2 regions of the Nocardia sp. NBC_01329 genome follow, and region 1 is predicted to be linked to the other one. Evidence: riboswitches for the same ligand, from Rfam matches in the RefSeq annotation. Region 1 holds a riboswitch; the other holds the start of a gene.

Region 1 (3,407 bases):
CTTGGTATCGGCGCAGTGCTTTCGCGACGTCCTCCGCGGACCCGACCAGCCAGGTGGTGCCCGCGCCCCCGCCGCCGACGGTGCCCGGGGTGGTGTAGAGGTTGTCGTCGAGCACCTCGCCCCGCGCGGCGAGATCGAGTAGCCGCTGCTGCCCGACCGCCGCCCGGCGGCGAGCCCCTGGGTCGTGCTCCTTCGCCATGTCGGCGACCTTCGCCTCCGCCTCGGCCCATGCCTGTTCGGTGGTATCGCGCACGAATGTGGTGATGCGCAGTCCGAATTCCAGTGGCGCCAGCGTACGACCGAGATCGTCGCTCAACGCACGCAGCCGTTCGATGCGCTCGCGCACGCCGGCCAGCGGCTCACCCCAGAACAACTGCACATCGGCTTCGGTCGCGGCCACCCGTTCGGCGGCCGCCGACGCGCCACCGAAGTAGAGCTTCGGATGCGGTCGGGCCTCGCTTACCTCGATCCGCGGCGTAACGGTGGATCCGGTCACCTGATAGTGGTCACCCCGGTAGGTGACGTCCTCCTCGGTCCACAGCCGGCGGACCAGCTGGAGGAACTCCCGGGTGCGGCCGTACCGGTCGGACTGATCCTCCTCCGCCGCGCCGTAGGCCGCGAGATCGTCCTTGCCGGAGACGATATTGATCCGCAGGCGCCCACCGGTCAGATGGTCCAGGCTCGCCGCGGCGGAGGCGAAATGAGCGGGTTGCCAGTAGCCGGGCCGGATCGCCACCAGCGGTTCGAAGGTCGTGGTCCGGGCTGCCAGCGCGGTGGCGACGGTGAACGTATCCGGCCGGCCCCAGCCGGTACCGATCAACGCGCCCCGCCAGCCGTGCTCTTCGAGTGCTTTTGCCTGGACGGTCAGGGTTTCGAGGCTGTTGTGGTCGGCGGTGACGGCATCACCGCGATGTCCGGAGGTCACTTGATTCGGGATGTACCAGAGGTATTCGGCCATCGGGGCGGCTCCTGTTCGATTGCTCGTGTTCGGTCAGCCGACCGGTAACGGCTCGGCAGCGTGAATCGCTGCCGGACCGCGGAGCGGCGCCGAAATCGGCCGCGATATCAGGATCGAGACTCGACACCACATTCCGGATAACGCGCCCGCCGGGAATACGGTCGAGGCCGGACAGTCGGCGGACGAGTTCGTAGGAGCTCGAAGCAGTGATCACGAGGCCGATATCGGAACACCACGGCGAGACGACCGGAATGGGCCGGCTCCACGACTTCCGAGTAATGATCGTACGAAGCGAAGCGATCCCGGTCCGCACCTGGTGCGAGCCATGAATTCCCGTGGTGACCCGTGCCGTTCACGCCGACATCGACGAAGGGTCCGCGAGAAGGCATGGGTCTCCGTTCGGGGCCGGATGAACCGGGAGGGCGTGTACCGGGTCGGCTGGGTTCGGTCATACGGACAGAACGATGCGCCGGATTCGTTTCCCGGGCTACGGACCGGATCACGATGATTCGAAACTCATAGTCGCCGGGAGGGATTGAAGCCGAGCTCGACCGCGGGTCCGGAAAATCTTGCCGATCCCGACGGGCAGGTAATTCACCGGACCGGACACAGCCTTGCCCCTGCCGCCTGCCGGAATCGGTCGAAGGAGAGCCGTTCTACGGCTCCTGAGCGGTTTCGCCCGGACAGAATGGGTTCGAGTTGACAAGCCGGGAGGCGTCTGACAACCTCGCACCAGGTCATGAGTGCCAGCGTGTAGCCCCGGCTTGCTGGCCGGCAACCCTCCTCCGCGGTGGGGTGCCCCGGGTGACGACCTGGCCGACGCTCGAACGAGCGTGGCAAGCGCGGACTCCGCTCGCTCATGTTCCGGAGTCCCTCCATGAAGGGATTACGCGATGACCGCTGTACTCGACCCCACTTGCGCCCTCGCCCGGGTATCCGGTGCCGATCTGCGAGTCCCGCTCGTGCAGGGCGGTACCCGCGACTACGCCAATTTCGACTATGCGGCCAGCGCTCCGGCGCTCGCGCAGGTGGCCGACCGGGTGACAGAGCTGCTGCCGTACTACGCGAGTGTGCATCGGGGCGCCGGCTATCCGTCGCGGATCTCGACCCGGTGCTACGAGGCGGCCCGGGAAACCGTGCGCGATTTCCTGCGCTGTGCCGGTGACCAGGAGGTGGTGTTCACCCGTAACACCACCGACGCGCTGAATCTGCTGGCCGCGTGTGTGCCGGGCGATACCGTGGTGCTCGATATCGAGCACCACGCGAACTTCCTGCCCTGGGCCCGCCGCGGCCGCCGGGTGGTGCCCGTCGCGGACACGGTGACCGGGACGATCGACCGGATCGACACCGAGCTGCGCGCGAAACCCGCTGCCCTGCTCGCGGTGACGGGCGCGTCCAACGTCACCGGTGAGGTGCTACCACTGACCGAACTGACCGCGCTCGCGCATCATCACGGGGCACGGATCGTGGTGGATGCCGCGCAACTGGCACCGCATCGAAGTATCGACCTGTGCGCCACGGGCATCGACTACGTGGTCTTCTCCGGCCATAAGTTGTACGCACCCTTCGGTGCCGGAGTACTGGCCGGTCGCCGTGACTGGCTCGACGCCGCACCGCCCTACCTGGCCGGAGGTGGTGCGGTGACCGAGGTGACCACGGAGAGCGCCGCATGGGCGGATGCTCCGCACCGGCACGAGGCCGGTTCTCCGAACGTGCTGGGCGCCGCGGCGCTGGCAGCGGCGTGTGAAGTACTCACCGAACTCGCCGCGTCCGCCGAGGAGCACGAGCGTGCGCTCACCGACCGGTTGCGCGGCGGACTGGAGGGCATCGCCGGTGTCCGATGCCTGCGGATCTGGGCCGACAGCCCCGATTGCGTGGGAATCGTGGCCTTCACCGTCGACGGTTTCGAGGCGGGACGGGTCGCGGCCTATCTGTCCGCGGAACACGCGATCGGGGTGCGCGACGGTCGCTTCTGCGCTCATCCGCTGCTGGCCCGGTTCGGGATCTATGCCGCGTTGCGCGCGAGTATCGGCCTCGGCGCCACCGCCGCCGATATCGATCGGCTCCTCGATGCGGTGCGGTCCCTGGTCGCCCACGGTCCACAGTGGAATTACGCCCGTTCGGACGGACAGTGGGATCCGGTGCCGGAGACCCGCCCGGGCCTGGCCGCGGAAGCGGCGCGGGGAGCGGCACCGTGCACGACATAGCGCCTCGCCCGATATGGCAGAGTTTCGGACAGCGGCGGCATCGTGCGGGGCGGTCGTGCCCGGTCGGGAAGTCCGCCGCGAGTCCGACCCACCACGGGGGTGAGCCGATATAGATGTACCGGCCGCGACGACCACCGGCGCGCGTACCGGCCGGGCCCGCCGATGGTCGTCGCGGTTACCGATCCGATCCTCACCGCCGATACCGCCGGACTGGCGGCGGCCTACCTCGGCGGTACCCGCTG
Region 2 (3,407 bases), 3.1 Mb from region 1:
TCGAGCTGGGTGCGCTCGGTGCGCAGGCCCACGACCTTGCCGTCCTCACCCAGGATCTCGGCCGGGGATTCGAAGAAGTGCAGGAACAGCTTGTGCGGGCGATCACCCTGGTCGCGGATGGCCCACTGCTCGAGAGTGTTGGCGACCATATCGACCTGCTTGGAGTGACGGCGCGCGGCCTCGGAGCCCTCGTCGTAGTCGATGTCCTCCGGATCGACGATGACCTCGATCGTCGGGGAATGGTCGAGTTCGCGCAGTTCCAGCGGGGTGAACTTGGCCTGCGCCGGGCCGCGGCGGCCGAATACGTGCACCTCGACGGCCTTGTTGTTCTTGAGGCCCTCGTACACATTCGGCGGAATCTCGGTGGGCAGCAGTTCGTCACCGGTCTTGGCCAGCACGCGCGCCACATCGAGCGCGACATTGCCGACGCCCAGGACCGCGACCTTCTCCGCGTCCAACGGCCAGGTGCGCGGCACGTCCGGATGGCCGTCGTACCAGGACACGAAATCGGCCGCGCCGTAGGAGCCGTCCAGATCGATACCCTGGATCGGCAGCGCCCGGTCGGCGTTGGCCCCGGTGGAGAAGATCACCGCGTCGTAGAAGCGGCGCATATCCGACAGCGTGATGTCGGTGCCGTAGTCGATATTGCCGAGCAGGCGCACCTGCTCCTTGTCCAGCACCTTGTGCAGGGCGGTGACGATTCCCTTGATCCGCGGATGGTCCGGAGCGACGCCGTAGCGGATCAGCCCGAACGGCGCGGGCATCCGCTCGAACAGATCGATCGAGACGTCCGCATCGGATTTCATCAACGCGTCAGCGGCATAGATGCCGGCCGGCCCGGCCCCGACGATCGCGATCCGAAGCGGGCGGTTCGCTTCCTTCTGCTCGGTCATCTGTTACGCGCACCCTTATCGGTCGAAAGAATCACTGGCGTTGTCGTTAGCTTAGGCTAACTTGACGCGCGGTCCGTATGCACCTACATCGCGCCGTTCGCGGGCGGCTGTTCACCGGTCATCCCACGTCCGCGCGGATAACGCTGTGCTGCGATACCCGCCTCTCACTCGATTCTATCGGGGTGCGGGCACGGGCCGATCCGGGGACCAGGGATGATCGTCGGTATGAGCGATGCCGGAGGAGCCGACGAGCAGGCGCCCACCGAATCGGGGGACGGTGAGCCACCGCGCTCGATCACCCCGTTCATCGTGGCCGCGGTGGTCGCGGCCCTGGTACTGGGCGGTGTACTGATCGCCGGACTGGTGGCGCCGGTTGAGAAAAATGTCACAGATTCCGACCGCATCGCCGGAGCGGTCCGCGACTTCGCCCAGACGAGCAGCCGCTACGGGGTGGCGCCGCCGCGCGAGGCGGTATGCCCGGGCTTCGCCCCCGCGCGGTCGCCGCTGGCCGGGCAGCTGAAACCCGACGAAACCGGAAAAGACATCGAGATCACGAGATTCGGCCCCGTCCAGGTCAACGGTGATACGGCGACCATCGAAGTGACCAGCCGCGTCGAGGGCGACGAGAAGACCGCGACCTGGTGGCTGTTCCAGTCCGACGGCGAATGGCGGGTGTGCAACCAACCGGTGGAATGATCCCGCCCGGGAGCGTCAACCAAGGTTTGACACGGCCGGGCCGGGCCGGGTTAATCTCGTGAATTAGGTCATGAGTGCCAGTGTCAAGCCCCGGCTCGCTGGCCGGCAACCCTCCTCCGCGGTGGGGTGCTCCGGGTGACGACCTGGCGCGCATCGATCGGATGCGGCAAGTGCGGATTCGCAGGAGGTGCCACATATGAGTTACGCAGGGGATATCGGTCCGGAGCAGGCATGGGAACTGCTGACCGAGAATCCGGACGCAGTCCTGGTGGACGTGCGGACCGAAGCCGAGTGGAAGTTCGTCGGAGTACCCGATACCAGCGCCATCGCCAAGCCGACACTGCTGGTGGAGTGGGTCGACGGCACCGGCACTCGCAACAGCGGATTCCTCGACCAGCTGCGTAGCGCGCTGACCGACCGTCCCGCCGGCGCACCCGTACTCTTCCTGTGTCGCTCCGGTCAACGTTCGGCCCACGCGGCCGACGCCGCGACCGCGGCCGGTATCGGCCCCTCCTACAACATCAGCGAGGGATTCGAAGGACCGCTGGACGAACTCGGCCACCGCGGTGGCTCCGGCTGGCGGGCCCACGGACTCCCCTGGCGCCAATCGTGATCGGCGGCGGCTCGTTCGAACGCCCGCTACCCGAAGGCGTCGGCCCCGCGACACTGGGCGTGCGCGGCGGCCTGAGCAGGTCGGGCTTCGACGAAACCTCCGAAGCCCTGTACCTGAACTCCGGATTCGTCTACGCCAGCGCCGAAGCGGCCGAAGCCGCGTTCACCGGCGACAACCCGCACTACGTGTACTCCCGCTACGGCAACCCCACCGTCACCACCTTCCAGGAGCGGATGCGCCTACTCGACGGCGCCGAAGCCTGTTTCGCGACCGCCAGCGGTATGGCCGCCGTTTTCGTCGCGCTCGGTGCGCTGCTGAAAGCGGGCGACCGGCTGGTGGCCGCGCGCAGCCTGTTCGGATCCTGCTTCGTCGTATGTAACGAAATCCTGCCGCGCTGGGGCGTGGAGACAGTATTCGTCGACGGTGAAGACCTCGACCAATGGGAAGCCGCCCTGTCCGAACCCACCACCGCGGTGTTCTTCGAAACCCCGGCCAATCCGATGCAGACCCTGGTCGATGTGCGCAAGGTCTGCGAACTCGCCCACGCCGCGGGCGCGAAGGTGGTGCTGGACAATGTGTTCGCCACCCCGTTGCTACAACGCGGATTCGAACTCGGCGCCGACGTGTTGGTCTACTCCGGCACCAAACATATCGACGGCCAGGGCCGGGTCCTGGGCGGCGCGATCCTCGGTACCTCGGAGTACATCGAGGGCCCGGTGAAAACACTGATGCGCCACACCGGACCCGCACTGAGCCCGTTCAACGCCTGGACGCTGCTCAAAGGTCTGGAAACCATGCCGCTGCGCGTCCGGCAGTCCACCGATTCCGCGCTGCGGATCGCCCGCTACCTCGACGAACATCCCGCGGTCGGCTGGGTAAGGTACCCGTTCCTGGAATCGCACCCCCAGTACGCCCTGGCGGCCGAACAGATGAGCGGCGGCGGCACCGTGGTGACCTTCGAACTGAAGGCCGCCGCCGACCACGCCAAGAAACGGGCCTTCGAAGTACTCAACGGGTTGAGGATCGTCGATATCTCCAACAATCTGGGCGACGCCAAAAGCCTCATCACCCATCCGGCGACCACCACCCACCGAGCCATGGGCCCGGAGGGGCGCGCGAGCATCGGCCTGTCGGACGGGGTCGTGCGGATCTCGGTCGGACTCGAGGACATCGAAGACCTGCTCGGCGACCTGGACAACGCGCTC

Evidence for each region. Region 1 has a riboswitch for S-adenosylmethionine ahead of OG405_RS11880 (aminotransferase class V-fold PLP-dependent enzyme). Riboswitches for the same ligand answer to the same signal wherever they lie in the genome.
Region 2: it holds a riboswitch for S-adenosylmethionine, as region 1 does, so the genes downstream of both, OG405_RS27170 (rhodanese-like domain-containing protein) here and OG405_RS11880 (aminotransferase class V-fold PLP-dependent enzyme) in region 1, are expected to answer to the same signal.

What each region holds. Positions count from the first base shown of each region.
Region 1 covers NZ_CP108381.1:2,635,949-2,639,355, reverse strand. The annotation lists gene OG405_RS11885 (LLM class flavin-dependent oxidoreductase) at 1-958, opposite strand, end outside; SAM riboswitch class IV at 1,694-1,807, shown strand; gene OG405_RS11880 (aminotransferase class V-fold PLP-dependent enzyme) at 1,852-3,165, shown strand; gene OG405_RS11875 (sterol carrier protein domain-containing protein) at 3,328-3,407, shown strand, end outside.
Region 2 covers NZ_CP108381.1:5,986,625-5,990,031, reverse strand. The annotation lists gene OG405_RS27180 (FAD-dependent oxidoreductase) at 1-893, opposite strand, end outside; gene OG405_RS27175 (Rv0361 family membrane protein) at 1,119-1,589, shown strand; SAM riboswitch class IV at 1,656-1,768, shown strand; gene OG405_RS27170 (rhodanese-like domain-containing protein) at 1,786-2,202, shown strand; gene OG405_RS27165 (O-succinylhomoserine sulfhydrylase) at 2,199-3,407, shown strand, end outside.